DNA from 3 places in the Arthrobacter citreus genome. Region 2 is predicted to be linked to each of the others. Evidence: riboswitches for the same ligand, from Rfam matches in the RefSeq annotation. Region 2 holds a riboswitch; each other region holds the start of a gene.

Region 1 (5,797 bases), 440 kb from region 2:
CGGAAATCATCAGCCGGCGGGAAATGAAGCGCGGGTCCTCGCCCGCTTCGAGCATCTTCGCCAGGTAATGCAGGGCGGCGTCCACGTCGGAGCCGCGCAGGGATTTGATGAAGGCACTGGTCACGTCATAGTGCTGGTCCCCGGCCCGGTCATAGCGCAGCGCGGCCACGTCCAGCGCCTTTTCGGCGTCGCTGAGCGTGACTTCCGGGATCCCGCCGCCGTCGGTCCGTTCGGAGTACGCGACGCCGGCAGCCGCTTCCAGCGCCGTCAGTCCGCGCCGCGCGTCGCCCGCGGCCAGGCGCACCAGGTGCTCCAGGGCCTCTTCGGTGAGCGTCACCCTCCCGGCCAGGCCGCGCTCGTCTTGGACCGCACGCTGCAGCAGCGCAGCGATGTCCTCTTCGGTCAGCGGCTTCAGCGTCAGCAGCAGGGACCGGGACAGCAGCGGCGATACGACGGAGAAGGAGGGATTTTCGGTGGTGGCGGCCACGAGCACCACCCAGCGGTTTTCCACGCCGGGCAGCAGCGCGTCCTGCTGGGCCTTGTTGAACCGGTGGATCTCGTCAAGGAAAAGCACTGTGGTGATGCGGTGCAGGTCGCGGTTGGTCAGCGCATCCTCCATGACCCGGCGGACATCCTTCACGCCGGCCGTGATGGCGGAGAGTTCCACGAACTTCCGTCCGGAGCCGCGCGCCACCACATGCGCCAGAGTGGTTTTGCCCGTGCCGGGAGGACCCCAGAGCATGACCGAGGACGGACCCGCCGGGCCCCGGTCGTCAGCGGATTCGGCCAGCGTCCGCAGTGGCGATCCCGGTCCGAGCAGGTGCTGCTGTCCCACCACCTCGTCCAGCGTCCGCGGCCGCATCCGCACCGCCAGCGGACTGCGGGGGCGTTTGCGGCTGTCGCCGGCACCCTGCCCGCCGCCGTCGTCCCCGGCGTCAGTGCCGGAGCCGGCGTTGGAATCGCTGTCAATGTCGTCGCTGTCAATGTCACTGCTGAACAAATCACTCACACCCCAAGGCTACGCGTGCCGTAGCGTGGGGACGGCCCGGTGAATGCCGGTTCAGCCGCACCGGGAGAACTACCGAATGTCCGCCACACGCACCACCCATGTATCCGCCGACCGGCTGCCGGGCTGGCTGCAGCGCTTCGCCGCCGGCAACGGCGCCGTGACGCTGACGCCCGAACACGGCGGACTGCACGTGGCGGCGGCGAACGGCACGGAAGCGGATTTGCTGGCCCCGTGGCCGGATGACGGCAGGCCGGGACGGGGTGCCGACGACGTCGAACGCCTGATCTCCCTCGCCGGGCAGTCCCGCACGCTGGGCCTTGTGCTGCTGCGGCGCGGCGGGTACGCGGTGGGCGTGGCCCGTGACGGGATGCTCCTGGCTTCCAAGGCCGGCAACCGGTATGTGCAGTCCCGCACCGCCGCCGGCGGCGGCTCGCAGCAGCGCTTCGCACGCCGCCGGACCAACCAGGCCGACGCCCTGGTCCAGACTGCTGCCGAACAGGCGGCAAGGATCTTCACGGAACAGCCACCGGAGTACCTCGTTTTGGGCGGCGACCGGGCCCTGACCGAGCTGCTGGCGGGTGAACGCGTCTTTCAGCCGTTCAGCGGCCTGTCTCGGCTGCGTCCGCTGGACGTGCCGGATCCCAAGCTCGCCGTGCTGGCCAAGGCCGCGAAGGACGCGTCCTCGGTCTTTGTGCGGGTTACGGTTCCGTAGGCTTCCGGCGCCCCACGAGCCGGCGAACAATATCCGCCGCCGGTGCCTCCTCAGCGTTCCGGAAGCCGGTGCCGGCCCACAGGCTGACCCCGTCCGGGTTGCCTTCCGCTGCGGCTGCGGCGCGCAGCGGGCCGGTGATGTGGTTGACGTAGGGGTACGCATCCGGCGCATCCGGATAGGAGCGCATAAAAGCGTTGGTCAGTCCGCGCGCCGGCCGGCCGGAAAACGCGCGGGTCAGTGACGTTTCCCGCCAGCGGGACCCCTGCGCCGCTTCCCGCAGCGCCGCACGGTGCACCCGGCTGGTGCCGGCTTCGGAACTGAGCAGCAGCAGCGTTCCCACTTGGACGGCGGCAGCGCCGCTGGCCAGCGCCGCGGCTGCGTCCGCAGATGTGGTGATTCCGCCGGCTGCAAGGAGTGGAAGCCCGCAGGCTGCCTGGATCTCCTGCAGAAGTTCGTTCAGGGGCACTACGCCGGGGAGTTTGGCGCTGTCCAGTGTTCCGCGGTGTCCGCCGGCTTCCGGTCCCTGGACGCAGAGGGCCCCGGCTCCGGCTTCGGCTGCCGCCTGTGCCTCGTCCACGTCCGTCACGGTGACAATGGTGCAAACATCCCGGGCGGAAAACCCTGCCAGCACCGCCGGCTCCGGCAGTCCAAAGGTGAACGACACCACCGGCACGCGCTCCCCCAGTGCCAGCTCCAGCTTCTCCTGCCAGCCGTCGTCGTCCGCCGGGTCCGGCAGCCCGGGTTCCCGCCCCGTGCCGGCGGCCAGGACGTCACGGTAGGCAAGTGACGCAGCGAGCTTTCCTGCCTGCAGCTCTTCGCTCATCCCGGCGTAGGTGTTGGCGTGGTCGGGCACAAAAATGTTCAGGCCAAAAGGCCCGTCGGTCAGTTCCCGGGTCCGGGTGATCTGCTCGCGGACAGCGGCGGGGCTTTTGTACCCGCCCGCGAGGAAGCCCAGCCCGCCGGCATTACTGACCGCGGCGGCCAGCTCCGGCGTGGACGGTCCGCCGGCCATGGGGGCGCCGACGACGGGAAGCGGCAGGGAACGCAGGGTAAACATGCTTGGATCCGTGGGCCTAAAGGGTGACGGTGCCGTCAATGGAGGTGACCGTGGAGCCGCCCACCCAGATTTTGCCGTCGCGGGTAAAGACGCGGACCCGGCCGTCGCGCCGCACCGCGGTCCCCTGCGTGACGACGTAGCGTTCCGGCGCCAGATTCGCCCCGATCAGCCACTGCGCCAACCCGGCGTTCAGGCTCCCGGTGACCGGATCCTCGGTGATCCCGAGTCCGGGAACAAAAGCACGGACTTCGTAGTCGGTTTCAGCGTCCGCGGGCTGGGCGCCGATGACGCCAACGCGCAGGCTTCCCATGACCACCGGGTCCGGCTTCAGCGCAAGCACTGCCGCTGCATCGGGCAGCAGCAGCCCCAGCCAGCCGGGTCCGTTGTCGATCCAATTGGAGGCGAGAACCTGCGTGCGGTCCAGGTGAAGGGCCTTCAGCGCCTGGTCCAGCACCTCCTCTTCGAGCGGGCCCGAGCGCAGCAGCGGCGGAGCGGCGAAGGCCGCGATGCCCGCGTTGGCATGCAGCGTGACCAGGCCAATGCCGCACTCCTGCACGACGACGTCGGGATAGCGGCGCTTGTTCCCGGCCTCCAGCCACGCGTGGCATGTTCCCAGCGTGGGATGTCCGGCGAAGGGAATCTCACCGCCCGGGGTGAAGATGCGGACGCGGTAGTCCGCGCCGTCGCGGGTGGGCGGCAGCACGAACGTGGTTTCGGAGAGGTTGGTCCACCGCGCGAAGGACTCCATGTCCGCATCGGAAAGGCCCTCAGCTTCCAGCACCACGGCCAGGGGATTCCCCAAATACGGTTCACTGCCAAAAACGTCCACCTGTTTAAACCACCGCTGTTTCATGCCCAAACTCTATCCCCTTATTACCGGGAGTTTGAGGAGTTTTATGAAGCACAGTCGTCACAGGGGAAGTTTTATGAAGCCGAGTTTTACGAACTAAGGCATCTGTTTGCGCCCTGCGTCCGCCGCGCCTAGGTTGGGGAACAGAATCAAGAGTTCCAGCCACGGGCCCTGGCCGGCTGGACGGCAACCCTCTCGCCGTAGCGGGGTGCTCCAGGTGACGATTCGGCCGCCCGGCGAAACTTCCCGGCCGCGGCAAGTACCGTGCTGTTGCCGGCATGACCCCAGGGTTTACCGACACTGCGCTTCAAGGCAGAGGATTCTTCACCATGTCTCTTGTTTCAGCCATGTCTCTCGTTACTGACCTTCAGCCGGCAGCCCTGCGCCGCGCCTATTCACGTTTTCCCTCGGGAATTGCCGCGCTTTGTGCTGTGGTCAACGGAGAGCCGCAGGGAATTGTTGCCTCGTCCTTTACGGTGGGGGTTTCCATGGACCCGCCGCTGGTGATGTTCGCAGTGCAGAACACGTCCCGCACCTGGCCGGTGCTCCGGCCGGCGTCCCGCATTGGCGTATCCATCCTGGGCTCCGAACATGAGGGAATCTGCAAGCAGATCGCTTCCAAGACCGGCGACCGTTTTGCCGGATTGAATCTGCACACCGACGCGTCCGGCGCGCTGTTCCTGGACCGTGCCGCACTGTGGCTCGAATGCTCGGTGGAGAACGAGGTGCCCGCCGGTGACCACGCCGTGGTGCTGCTCCGCGTGCACGGCCATGCATCGCATGACGACGCCCATGAACCGCTGGTCTTCCACGGTTCGGCGTTCCGGCACCTCAGCGTTCCCGAGTTCGCCTGACATACTCTCGGCATGACGGTCTCCTTTCGCTGCACCACCGAAACTCCCCTGCCGCTAGCTCAGCTGTTTGACCGTGCCCGCAGCATTGACGCCCACACGGAGTCGATGGCTGCCTCCCGCGAACAAGCCGTTGGGGGTGTGACCTCAGGCCTAATCGAAGCGAGGGAAGAGGTGACGTGGCGGGCGTGGCACTTTGGCCTTCCGCTGCGCATGACCAGCAGGATCACGCGGATGGACCCGCCGTATTCCTTTGTGGACGAGCAGGTTAGGGGGCCGTTCAAGCACTTCCGGCACGTCCATGAGTTCAGTCATCATGACGGCGTCACCACCATGGTGGATGACATCCGGTTTGCCGCGCCCTGCGGCCCGCTGGGACGCCTGGTGGAGAAGCTTGTGCTGGCCAAATATCTGCGAAATCTCATCGAAACCCGGAACCGGCACCTCACCGGGGATTCGCACAGCACCGCCTGACCTCCGCCCGCAGAACGGCAAAAGGCCCGGCTGCTGCGCGCAACCGGGCCCTTCCATCACCAGAACTGGCTACAGACGCATCAGGCGTCCTTGACCGTGTCCTTCTTGGCGCCGTCGTTCTTGGAATCTTCCGCCGCGCCGTCCGCCTTCTTGGCTTCGGGCTTCTTGGCCTCGGGACGGAAGTCCACGCCGGCTTCCTTGCGCTGCTGGGCAGTGATCGGAGCCGGAGCAGCCGTCAGCGGGTCATAACCGTTGCCGGTCTTCGGGAAGGCAATGACGTCGCGGATGGACTCGGTGCCGGCCAGCAGGGCCACCACGCGGTCCCAGCCGAAGGCGATGCCGCCGTGCGGCGGAGCGCCGTACTTGAAGCCCTCGAGCAGGAAGCCGAACTTCTCCTGCGCGTCCTCCTGGGAGAGGCCCATGACCTTGAAGACACGTTCCTGCACGTCACGCTGGTGGATACGGATCGAGCCGCCGCCAATTTCGTTGCCGTTGCAGACAATGTCGTAGGCGTAGGCCAGGGCGGAGCCCGGGTCGGTGTCGAACGTGTCCATGAATTCAGGCTTGGGCGACGTGAAGGCGTGGTGGACAGCGGTCCACGCGCCGCCGCCCACGGCAACGTCACCGGCGGCAACGGCCTCGGAGGCCGGCTCGAACATGGGTGCGTCGACAACCCAGACAAAGGCCCAGTCGTTCGGGTCGATCAGGCCGGTGCGGTGGCCGATCTCGACCCGTGCTGCGCCGAGCAGGGCACGTGCCGTGGTGGTTTCACCGGCGGCGAAGAAGATGCAGTCGCCGGGCTTGGCGCCCACCTTGCCGGCGAGGTTCTCCCGCTCGAAGTCGG
Region 2 (5,797 bases):
GCTGTACTCCACGCAAACAAATGTGTACTGGAACCAGATCATGGCCGCATCCCTGGTGGTCAGCATTCCGATTGTGGTGGGGTTCCTCCTGCTGCAGCGCAGCTTTGTGGCGGGGCTTACCGCGGGAGCCGTGAAGTAGGAGTCCTACTTCACCCGCAGGCCCATGACCCGGCCGGTGTTGTCCGCAGCAGGATCCATCGCCTCGGGCCACTGCGCCGTCATCATGAACAGGAGGCCGCCGTCGTCGCCGCCAGCCGCGCAGGAGAAGCACCCATGCTCCAGCTGCACTGTTTGCAGGACCTCGCCGCCCTGCCGGACCCGCACACAGCGTTCGCCCGGCACCTCGGCAAACCAGATGCCGCCGCTGCCGTCCCAGCAGATGCCGTCCGGCGCGCTGCCCTCCACTGATGCCCACACTCCTTCCGGTTCCAGCCCGCCGTCATCCCGGATCCGGAAGGAGGTGAGACGCCCGGCGTTGGATTCCGCCACCACAAGCGTGGCACCGTCGCCGGACACCAGCATGCCGTTGGGGAACGCCAGTCCGTCGGCCACTTTTTGCGTTGACCCGTCCTGACGGATCAGCGCGATCACACCGCTGTCCTGCATATCGCCGGAGTAGTCGTAGCCAATGCCGTTGACGTAAATGTTCCCGGAGGGATGCACGGCAATTTCGTTCCAGGGGAATTCGGAAATGCCGCGCAGGTCAGCAACGGGAACCAGGCCCGCATGCGGGACTTCGAGCAGGACGGAGCCCTCGGCGCCGGAAACGACCGCCATGCGCCCGTCCGGAAGCCAGTCAAAGCTGATGGGGAAGGACGGCACTGAGCTGACCCGCCGTACGTTTCCGTCCGCGTCCAGGGCGGAGATGGTGCCGGCAATCCAGTCAGCAAACCACAGCTCGTTTCCGTGCCAGCGGGCTGATTCCCCCATGCCCAGCCCGGACGCCAGCGTTGTCGCTTCAGCCATGGTGAACACCTCTTTCAGTGCGGAAGGGCGGTTGAAAATTGGAGCTGGTTCTCAGTATGCAACCCCGGCCGCGCCCCGGAACAGGGTCAGCGCACTTACCGGAATCAGCGCTCAGCCGCACCGGATAAGATGAGTGGCTGGTCAACGGGCGTAATACTGCCGGCCGGTCCCTCCGGACCGCCGGTGCCGGGCACCAGCTTCATTCCCGAAAGGACACTCCCCGTATGAGCCTGATCCGGCTGCAGGACGTCAACGTTGGCTACGACAAAACCCAGATCCTGCGCGAGGCTTTCTTCCGCCTTGAGCCGAAGGACCGGGTTGGCCTCATTGGCAAGAACGGTTCAGGCAAGTCCACGCTGCTGAAGCTGATCCTGGAACAGATAGAGCCGGACTCCGGCACCGTTTCCGTGGACCAGGGACTGAAGATCGGTTACTTTTCGCAGTTCTCGGAGCTGAACGGTGAGTCCACCATCACCGAAGTGCTGGATGCCCTGTTCGTGGAAATCAAGGCCGTTGAAGCGGAGCTTGCCGCCATCGACGAGACTCTCGGAACCGACCCCGCCCCCAAGGTCATGGATAAGCTCATTGGCCGCCAGGCTGAACTGTTCGAGGCCATGGACCGCCTCGACGGATGGGACTATCCGCGCCGGATCGACGCCGCGCTGACCACTCTGGGGTTCAGCGACGCACACCGCACCTGCCCCATCGATGCCCTCTCCGGCGGCTGGCGCAACCGTGCGGCCCTGGCGAAAATCCTGCTCGAGGCACCGGATGTGCTGCTCCTGGATGAGCCCACCAACTATCTCGACGTTGCCGGCGTCGAGTGGCTGGAAGGCTGGTTCCGCGACTTCCGGGGCGCCGCCGTCATCGTCTCCCACGACCGGAAGTTCCTGGACGCCGTGGTCACCCGGATCATCGAGGTGGAGAACTACCACCTGCATGAATACCCCGGGAACTTTGCCGAATACGTGATCCAGAAGCAGTTCCGGCTCAAGGCGCTGGAGTCCCAGTTTGTGCATGAGTCCGAGCTGCTGGCCTTTGAGGCCGAGGGCATCTCGGACCGGCGTGAAGCCGCCAAGGCCGGCAGCGGAGCACTGGACGGCAAGCTCGCCAAGATCAAGAAGGCCCGTGCCCCGCGGCCCGTGGACCAGATCATCACCGAGATCTACGGCGGACTGCATGTGAAGGACAACCTGTGCCGGGTGGAGTCCCTGGAAAAGTCCTACGGGGACAAGACCCTGTTCAGCGGACTGAGCTTCGAGATCCGGCGCGGCGACCGCCTGGTGGTGCTCGGCTCCAACGGCAGCGGAAAAACCACACTGCTGCGGGTTCTGACCGGTGAGGAGAAGGCCGACGCCGGCAAGGTCGCCTGGGCGAACGGGGCCAGGATGGTCTCCTACAACCAGGTCCTGGCAGAGCTCGACGACGCCGACACCGTCACCCATGCGGTCAACGCCATGCCGAATTCCCTGGCCCTGACCGCCACTAAGAAATCGGTCAACCGGTTCCTGACCATGTTCCAGTTCTCCGAAGCGGACCTGAAGCAGAAGATCGGCAACCTGTCCGGCGGGCAGAAAGCGCGTGTGGCGATGGCCCAGTGCCTGCTCTCCGGCGCCTCGGTGCTGCTCCTCGATGAGCCCACCAATCACTTGGACCTCTCCAGCACGCAGGTGATGGAACGGGCGCTGCTGCATTTCCCCGGTGCCGTGGTGGTGGTCAGCCACGACCGGTTCTTCACCGACAAGATCGCCAACCGGCACCTGGTGTTTGGCGCAGACGGCGCCGCTCCCGGTGAGATCGACCTCAGGGTCGCGTAATACACCCGCCGGTCCGGCTGCAGTAGGCCCGGACCGGCGGCGTGCCGGCTCCGTTTTACCCCGTCCGGCGCCTTACGCAGTGTTACCTGCGTGTGCCGTCATATGGCCGCAACAGCGTCATATGACGGGGACTTACCCCACACGACGTCCTCTGCGCACAAACCTTCCTCCTGCCCTAGCATGGAGTCAGCAATCAAGAGTTCCAGCCATCGGCCCTGGCCGGCTGGACAGCAACCCTCTCGTCGTAGCGGGGTGCTCCAGGTGATGATTCGGCCGGCGGGCACCTGCCCGGCCCGGCAAGTACGGCGTCTCCGCTGCCCCGGCAGCGCCCCCGGGGCGCCATGACCCGTAGAGGCACGCCCGATGAATCGATGTCCCCGCTCCACCAGCTAGGTTTCGAACCAAGCCGTTAGGCTTCCCCTGCCCGGCTTCCCCTGCCCGGCTGCGATGTGCCCGGCCGCGATGCCCGGCCGCACACCTTCGCCACCGCCGTGCTTTTCCCTGCCCTGCGCTTTTCCCTGCCTGCGCCTTCCCCTACCCGTGCTTTGCCCTGCCCACGGGCCACCCGTCTCTGCCGGCCGGAATCTGCTTTCGGCCCCTCCCTCGAGAAAGTAGCGCCATGAAACTCACCCGCAAACATCCGGTGCCCGTCCGCGCTGTACCCCTGCTGATCCTGTCCGTGCTGACCGCGGTCCTCGCATCCGGCTGCAGCCAACCGGGCAACGCCTCCGAATCCAGCGACAAGCACGGTGGCGAGGTGGTCTACCTCGACGCCGAACTCTCCTCCAACACGCAGCTCCAGAGCAGCGGCACCTGGCAGGACAGCGCCTACATCCAGAACATCACGGACCGGTTGATCTACCGGGACCCCGAAACACTGGAGCTGAAACCGTGGATCGCCGAGGAATGGACCGTCAGCGATGACGGACTCACTTACACGTTCGTGATCCGGGAGGGCGTTACCTTCAGTAACGGCCAGGTCCTGGACGCCCAGGCGGTCAAGCGCAATCTGGACTGGCAGGCCGCGGGGGACAGCGAAAAGGGCATCCCGGCCAATAACTGGTTCCCCAAAGTGTCGGCGGTAACGGCCGACGACGCGTCCCGGACCGTTACGGTGCAGCTTACGGCCCCGCACGCCCCCTTCCTTAACGTGCTGTCATTCTGGCGGACCAGCCTGGTCGCTGATGAAACGATCAACGCACCGATTGAAGCCCAGTCCCAGTTGACCGGCATCATCGGCAGCGGCCCCTTCACTGTGGAATCCGAAAAGTACGGCGAGGAAATCGTCTTGGCCCGGCGGGACGGATATGCATGGGCCCCGCCCGGCCTGGAGAACCAGGGCGAGGCATATCTGGACCGCATCACCATCATTCCGGTGACCGAAGACAGCGTGCGGCTTGGCTCGCTGCGTGCCGGCGAGGCGGACCTGATCCGTTACATCCAGCCGAGCGAGGAGAAGACCCTGACCGCGGCCGGACTCGAAGTGGTCAGTGTTCAGGGCGTGGGCAACTCCAACGTCTGGGATCTGCGGCAGTCCGCGCCGTTCCTGGATGATGTGCGGGTGCGCCAGGCGCTCCAGCACGGAATCGACCGGGACCAGATCATTTCCGACCTCTATACGGAGAACTGGAACAAGGCCACCAGCATCCTCACTCCCGGGTCCCTGGGGTACAAGGACGAATCGGAAAAGCTGGCGTTTGACCCGGACAAATCCAACCAACTGCTGGACGACGCCGGCTGGACCGGACGGGATGCGGACGGGTTCCGCACCCGCGACGGAGAGAAGCTGCACATCCTCACCTACGTTGACGTTTACGACAGCACGTCCAAACCCCTGTTCCAGCTGATCCAGTGGCAACTCAAGCAATTGGGCGTCAACCTGGAGATTAAGGAAACGGACTACGCCAACTACTCCACCGTGCTGGCCGACCCGGCAGTGGGCGCACGCCGCAACGGCTGGCCGGAAGCGGATCCGATCCGACTCACCGTCAACTATTCCAGCGAGTACCTCAACGCCTTCAACCTGCAGCAGCCCGACGCCGTACTGGACGCCCTGCTGGCCGAGCAGCTGACGGCCACGGACACCGCTGTCCGCAGCGGGATCATCGGCAAAATCCAGGACCACATCATCGATTCCGCATATGCGCTGCCCATTCTCGATGACTCCCAGGTTTTCGCACTGCAGCCCACCCTCCACGGGTTGTCCTTCGGTGCGGAGGCGCGCCCGTCCTTTTACGAGACCTGGACGGAAACCAAATGAGGAACGTGTCCGGCCCCGCTTTCATCGCCGCCCGCATCGGGCAGTCTCTCCTAGTAGTCGCGCTGACCTACGTCTTCGTGTACTTCATCCTCTTCGCTCTGCCGGGCGACCCCATCGGCAGCCGCATCAACAACCCGCTGAACCCCATTCCGGAGGAACAGGCTGCTGCCATTACCGCCTACTACAACCTGGACCGGAGTGCGCTGGAACAGTTTTGGATTTCGGTGACCCGCCTGTTCCAGGGGGACCTGGGCTTCTCGCTCGCCACGGGCAGGCCGGTCGCGGATTTGATCACCCAGGGACTGGGCGAGACGGTGGCACTGGCCGCAGCGGCCCTGGTCCTTGCCCTGGCCCTCTCCCTCCTGATTGCCGCCACCGCCGTTCTGGCGCCATGGAAAGCGGTCCGCCGGCTGGCCGGCGCCTTCCCGGTGCTGTCCCTGTCCACGCCGAGCTTTCTGGCCGGCCTGCTGCTGCTGCAGGTGTTTGCCTATCAGCTCGGCTGGTTCTCCTCCATCCGCGATGAGGGCGCCAAGTCGCTGCTCCTGCCCGCGGTGACGCTGGCGTTCGGTGTCAGCGCACCCATCACCCAGGTGCTCATCCGCGGGCTGCGCAAAGCCTATGGCGATCCTTTCGTCACCGTCCTGCGCGCCAAAGGGGTGCCCGAGAGCCGGATCTTCAGTTCCCACGTTCTGCGCAATGCCTCGATTCCTGCGCTCACCCTGTTTGGGCTTACCGTCGGCGAACTGCTGGCCGG
Region 3 (5,797 bases), 1.8 Mb from region 2:
GGGCCTGCTCGGGATCCGCTTCAAGGAAGTCCTCGTTGGCGGCCAGGATGCCGTAGGTGTTGAAGTCCAAATTCCGGTAGATCAGCTTGGCTCCGCTTTGTTCCGCGCCGGCCATGATCGGATCCAGGCCGGCCCACGCGTCCACGGACCCGTTTTCCAGTGCCGTCCGCCCGTCAGCGTGTTGCAGCTGCTCCACGGTGACGTCCGAGAGGCTCAGCCCGGCCTCATCCAGTGCCTGCACCAGGAAGAAGTAGGGGTCCGTGCCCTTCGTGGCTGCCACGGACTTGCCCTTGAGGTCCGCCACGGAGGTGATCTCCGAATCCGCGCCAACCACCAGCGCGGACCACTCCGGCTGGGAGAAGACGTCGATGGCCTTGATCGGGGAGCCGTTGGCACGGTTGAGCAGGGCTGCGGACCCGGCCGTTGACCCGATGTCCACGGCGCCGGACCGCAGGTTTTCGTTCGCCTTGTTGGAACCGGCCGACTGCACCCATTCCACGGTGACGCCGTCCTCGGCGAGGGTCTCCTCCAGCCAGCCCTGGTCCTTGATGATCAGGCTGAGCGGGTTGTAGGTCGCGAAGTCCAGGGTGAGGGTTCCGCCGTCGGCGGCGCCGGCGTTCGCGGCGGATTCACTGTCCTCGCCGGCCACGCAGCCGGTCAGCAGCAGGGAGGCGGCGGCCGCAGCTGCGGCGAGGGCCTTGAGCGGGGAGGGAACCGAGGTGGTGAAGGAACGGCTGTTCATGGGGATTTCTTTCTGGTGGAGGAGAGGGGCCGTGCGGCAAACGGCACGGAAGGGGTGGGGAAGCGTCAAGGGAACGCAACCGGAGGCGCTGTTGGGAAAGAGCTGCCGGGAAGCCGGCGGTGCCGCTGTTAGTGGCGGTCGACGCCGAGGCGGGCCAGGAGCTCGCCGCGCATTCGGGCCAGCTCGGCCGAGGAACGGTCGCGGGGCCGGGCGCCGGGGACGGTGATGACGTCAGTGATGGTGGCTCCGTGTTTCCCGGGCTCTTTGCCGAGAATGATGATGCGGTCCGCCAGCTGGAGGGCCTCGTCCACGTCGTGCGTGACCAGCAGCACGGTGGTGGGGGTGGCCCGGTGCACCGAGAGCAGCAGGTCCTGCATCTTGAGCCGGGTGAGGGCGTCCAGGGCACCGAAGGGCTCATCGAGCAGCAGCACTCCGGGGGTTCGTGCCAGGGCGCGGGCAAGGGACGCACGCTGGGCCATGCCGCCGGAAACGGCGCGCGGGCGGTGTTTGGCGAAGGCCGTCAGTTCCACCAGTTCCAGCAGCTCGGCCACTTTGGCCTTGCCGTGCTTGGCGCTCATGCTCTTGGGCAGGCCCATGGCAATGTTGGCCTGCAGGGTCTGCCACGGCAGCAGCCTCGGTTCCTGGAAGGCGACGGCGCAGCGGTCGTCAATCCCGCGGACAGCAGTGCCGTTGATCAGGACTTCCCCGGTGCTGGCGGCGTCCAGCCCTGCTGCGGCGCGCAGCAGCGTGGACTTTCCGCAGCCGCTGGACCCCAGAATGGCCAGGACCTCGCCGGGGCGGACCTCGAAGCTGATGTCACGCAGCACATGGTGTGCCGCCGGACCGGAGCCAAAGCTGCGGCCCAGCTCGGAAAACGTGACGGGAAGGGCGGAGCCGGCCGGCGCAGCGGGCGGCGCGGCGGCAGGGGACTTTGAAGCCAAGGCGGTCATGTTAACTCTCCATCGGTCCTGGCAGTAGCACCCTACGGAAAACGCCTTGGGCCGGTTACGGCCTCCTGCGGTGTTGTCCTCGATATTGCCGTTCCTCAAGGAGGAGGTACGGCAACCAGGGTTGCTGCGGCTTCACTGATCCAGGTCTCTCAGCCGCTCGGGATGGTCAAGTGCTACTAAACGCGCCATTCGTGAAACGGGCAAGTCCTCCGCGTAATATTTCGCGCCGCTGGTCGTGGGCGGCAGGCAACCGGAGTTGCGTTGTTTTCCGGATTTGCGGTCGGGCGTTGACCCTGTGGAGGAGTGGATCCTAGGCTCCAGGGAAACGGTGCGGCGGGAGCCTGCCGTCGTCCACGCAGGGAGGCAGTCATGGCCGCGTCAGCGTCAGCGTCGGGAAAGGTGCAGTCTGCGGACGGCACGCCTATTGCCTGGGAACGCCGGGGATCCGGGCCGCCGCTGGTCATCGTTGATCCGGTTCTGATGGATCGCCGGACCTCCGTAGCCGCAGGCCTGGCGGAGCTGCTGGCTCCAACCCGGACGGTCTACACGTATGACCGGCGGGGTAAAGGCGAAAGCGGTGACAGTGCGGACTACGAGCCGGGCCGGGAAGTTGAAGACCTCCTGGCCGTCATCGAAGCGGCCGGCGGCGAGGCGGACCTGTATGGGTTTTCATCCGGGGCGGTGCTGGCGCTTATGACCGCAGCGGATTCCCCCGCCGTAACCGGTGTGGTGGCCCTGGAACCTCCGTTGTCTGGCCGCGTGGAGGACACCCCGGACATCCGCGGCCAGCTGCAGGACCTGGTGAATGCGGGGGAACGCGCCGAGGCCGTGCGGCTGTTCCAGCGCTCCATTGGTGTTCCGGAGGAAATGGTTCAGGCGTCGGACGTGGAGGTGTTTGCTCCGGCTGCCCACACGATTGCCTATGACCTGACCCTGAATGCGGAGGCGGACCCGGGCAGCCTGGGCGGCATCCGGGTCCCGGTTCTGGTGCTGGTCAGCGGCGGAAGTGACCCGCGGCTGCACGAATGGGCGCGGGAAACCGCTGAAGCGCTGGCCGATGCCCGGCTGCAGGTGCTCGAGGGCGGGTGGCACGGAGTTCAGGACCAGGTGCTGGCTGAAGCCATTAACGGGTTTTTGGCCTAGCGTCCGGCGGGTTCATATTTGGTCATCGACTTCCCTGCGCTCCGCAGCTGTGCTGATACTGGAGCCGAAGGATCATGAGTCCCAACGCGAAGCTCTGGCTGGTTGGGCGGCAACCCTCTTCTCCGTAGCGGGGTGCCCCAGATGAGGATCCGGCCGTACCGCGCCCGCGGACGGCAAGTACGGCGCTCCCCTGGTGCGTCCCGTTGCGAAAGGTGCACCCATATGTCCGAACAGGACACCCCCTTGACCACAGAGACCGGCCGGCGGCAGATCCGCTTCAACGCTTTTGACATGAACTGCGTGGGCCACCAGTCTCCGGGACTGTGGCGCCATCCGGAGGACCGGTCCTCGGACTACACCGATCTGCGCTACTGGGCCCATTTGGCGAAAACCTGCGAGAAGGGCCTGTTTGACGGCATTTTCCTGGCCGATGTCCTGGGCACGTATGACGTGTACGGCAGTTCCAACGAGGCCACGCTGCGGCAGGGCACCCAGGTTCCGGTGAATGATCCGCTGCTGTTGGTGTCCGCGATGGCCCTGGTCACCGAACACCTCGGTTTTGGTGTCACAGCGGGCACCGCGTATGAGCATCCGTATCCGTTTGCGCGCAGGCTCTCCACGCTGGACCATCTCACCAACGGACGCGTGGGCTGGAACGTCGTCACCGGCTACCTGCCCTCCGCCGCGCGGAACCTTGGCGCTGCAGACCAGCTGGAACACGATGAGCGCTACAACCATGCGGATGAATACCTCGAGGTCATCTACAAACTGCTCGAAGGCTCCTGGGAGGACGGCGCCGTCGTCCGCAACCGCGAAACCGGCGTTTTCACCGACCCGGCAAAGGTCCACGACATCAACCACGAGGGCAAATACTTCACCGTCCCCGGCATCCACATCAGCGAGCCGTCGCCGCAGCGCACCCCGGTGATCTACCAGGCCGGTGCCTCGCCGCGCGGTGTGGCTTTCGCCGCCGAAAATGCGGAGGCGGTTTTTGTCGGAGCGCCCACCAAGGAAAAGCTCAAGGCCACGGTCACCAGGATCCGCGACGCCGCCGAGGCCGCGGGCCGGGACCGGCACTCCATCCGCATTTACACGCTGATGACGGTCATTACCGCCGCCACCGCCGAGGAAGCCGCCGCCAAACACGAGGACTACCAGCAGTACGCCAGCCACGAGGGCGCGCTGGCACTGATGTCCGGGTGGATGGGCGTGGACCTGTCCACCTACAACCTCGACGAACCGCTGGGCAACGTGAAATCCAACGCCATCCAGTCAGCGGCCGGCAACTTCCAGAAACCGAAGGACGACGGCGAACCCTGGACGGTGCGCGACATCGCCGATTCCGTGGGCATCGGTGGATTGGGGCCGCGGATGGTCGGCTCAGGCGCGGAAATCGCCGAGGAAATGATCCGCTGGGTGGAGGAAACCGACGTCGACGGTTTCAACCTGGCCTATGCGGTCACACCGGGCACGTTTGAGGACATCGTCGAGTTTGTGGTGCCCGAACTGCAGCAGCGCGGCGCGTACCGGACCGAGTACACGCCCGGAACCCTCCGCGAGAAACTCTTCGGCCGGGGGGACAAGCTGCCGGCGGAGCACCGCGGCGCCTCGTACCGGCTGAGCCCCGCAGTGCGTTGACCTCACCAACCCTGTTCCCTGGCAGTACGCCGGCGCGGGTCCGGATTACGGGCCGGAGCGTTGACCCTCCCGTGGCCCGCTCCTAGTTTGGAAAGGTGGCGCACATCCGGCGCCTCTTCCCCATGTGAGCAGGAGCCTGCCATGGAACACCCGCCCAGCGCCTCCGGAACCGCTCTCTCCGCCGACGGAACCCGCATCGCCTGGTCCCGGCAGGGATCCGGTCCGCCGCTTGTGATTGTCGACCCGCTCATGGCTGACCGGAGCAGCTCCAGCACTCAGGTCCTGGCCGACCTGCTGTCGGAGAACCACACCGTGTACACCTATGACCGGAGGGGCACCGGCGAGAGCGGGACGGGCGAGGAGTACACGGAGGAGTCCGACGTCGATGACCTGCTGGCCGTGGTGCAGGTGGCCGGTGGTTCCGCCAGCCTGTACGGGTTTGGCTCCGGCGCCTTCCTCGCGCTGCGCGCAGCAGAGGAGTCAGCGGTCATCACCCGGGTGGTGGCGCTGGAACCAGCATTGGCCCTGAACGAGGGCGAGGACGAACTGCTGCTCCTGCAGACGGAACTGGAGGGGCTGGGCGGCGTCTCCGTTCCGGTTCTGGTTCTGGCCGGCAGCACCAGCGGCGACGAAACACAGGACCTGGCCCGCCGTGCCGCGGCAGCCCTGGACGAGGGTGAGTTTCAGCTGCTGGAGGGCGACGCGAGCAGTGTCCCCGACGCGGCGCTCGCTGATGCCATCGGCTCCTTCCTGAGCTGAGGCCGTGGGGCGCCAACCGGTGGAGCTTAGCCGGCACTCTCCAGTCGGGCCGTGATTCGGGCCAAGGCAAGCTGCTGGGCGGAATTGAGTGCGCTGTGCCGGTACTCGTCGAAAACTGCCGCAACAGCCGATTCATCCGCAAAGAGGGGCGTTTCCGAACCTGCCAGCGCCGCCTTGACCGGCCCGGCGACGGTTTCCATAAATCCGGCAACCAGGCGCTCCAGGTCTTCGGCGGGGGTCTCCGGCGTGAGTGCGGCGAAGCCCGCGTAAAACTGCAGCACCTGTTCGGCCAGGTCCGGGGAGCTCATTTTCTTGTACACCTGCGTGAGCCCGTCAAGACCCTCCTCGCCGGCAAGATGTGCGAGGAGCACCGCCTGCTCGCGGTCCATCCGGCGTACTGACGGCGGCGCCGAGGCGGCAAAAGAATCGACAATAAGGGCCAGCTCCGGCGGCAGATCCAGTGCCTGTGCCGTCCGCAGGCCGCTGATCAGGCGTTTCTGCTGCTGCAACCGTGCCAGCTCCGCGTCGATGCCTTCCTCCAGTTCATCAAGGAGCGCGGCCGGAC

What was found. Region 2 has a riboswitch for S-adenosylmethionine ahead of AAE021_RS06715 (ABC transporter substrate-binding protein). Riboswitches for the same ligand answer to the same signal wherever they lie in the genome.
Region 1: it holds a riboswitch for S-adenosylmethionine, as region 2 does, so the genes downstream of both, AAE021_RS04805 (flavin reductase family protein) here and AAE021_RS06715 (ABC transporter substrate-binding protein) in region 2, are expected to answer to the same signal.
Region 3: it holds a riboswitch for S-adenosylmethionine, as region 2 does, so the genes downstream of both, AAE021_RS14830 (LLM class flavin-dependent oxidoreductase) here and AAE021_RS06715 (ABC transporter substrate-binding protein) in region 2, are expected to answer to the same signal.

What each region holds. Positions count from the first base shown of each region.
Region 1 is NZ_CP151657.1:1,032,329-1,038,125, reverse strand. Features, by position in the region: gene AAE021_RS04825 (replication-associated recombination protein A) at 1-1,009, opposite strand, end outside; gene AAE021_RS04820 (acVLRF1 family peptidyl-tRNA hydrolase) at 1,086-1,721, shown strand; gene AAE021_RS04815 (nitronate monooxygenase) at 1,708-2,778, opposite strand; gene AAE021_RS04810 (PhzF family phenazine biosynthesis protein) at 2,795-3,631, opposite strand; SAM riboswitch class IV at 3,776-3,896, shown strand; gene AAE021_RS04805 (flavin reductase family protein) at 3,958-4,482, shown strand; gene AAE021_RS04800 (SRPBCC family protein) at 4,495-4,953, shown strand; gene aspS (aspartate--tRNA ligase) at 5,034-5,797, opposite strand, start outside.
Region 2 is NZ_CP151657.1:1,467,467-1,473,263, reverse strand. Features, by position in the region: gene AAE021_RS06730 (carbohydrate ABC transporter permease) at 1-139, shown strand, start outside; gene AAE021_RS06725 (SMP-30/gluconolactonase/LRE family protein) at 145-966, opposite strand; gene AAE021_RS06720 (ABC-F family ATP-binding cassette domain-containing protein) at 1,191-2,783, shown strand; SAM riboswitch class IV at 2,975-3,092, shown strand; gene AAE021_RS06715 (ABC transporter substrate-binding protein) at 3,403-5,043, shown strand; gene AAE021_RS06710 (ABC transporter permease) at 5,040-5,797, shown strand, end outside.
Region 3 is NZ_CP151657.1:3,219,315-3,225,111, reverse strand. Features, by position in the region: gene AAE021_RS14845 (aliphatic sulfonate ABC transporter substrate-binding protein) at 1-742, opposite strand, end outside; gene AAE021_RS14840 (ABC transporter ATP-binding protein) at 871-1,692, opposite strand; gene AAE021_RS14835 (alpha/beta hydrolase) at 2,062-2,835, shown strand; SAM riboswitch class IV at 2,906-3,021, shown strand; gene AAE021_RS14830 (LLM class flavin-dependent oxidoreductase) at 3,058-4,473, shown strand; gene AAE021_RS14825 (alpha/beta fold hydrolase) at 4,615-5,232, shown strand; gene AAE021_RS14820 (MerR family transcriptional regulator) at 5,259-5,797, opposite strand, start outside.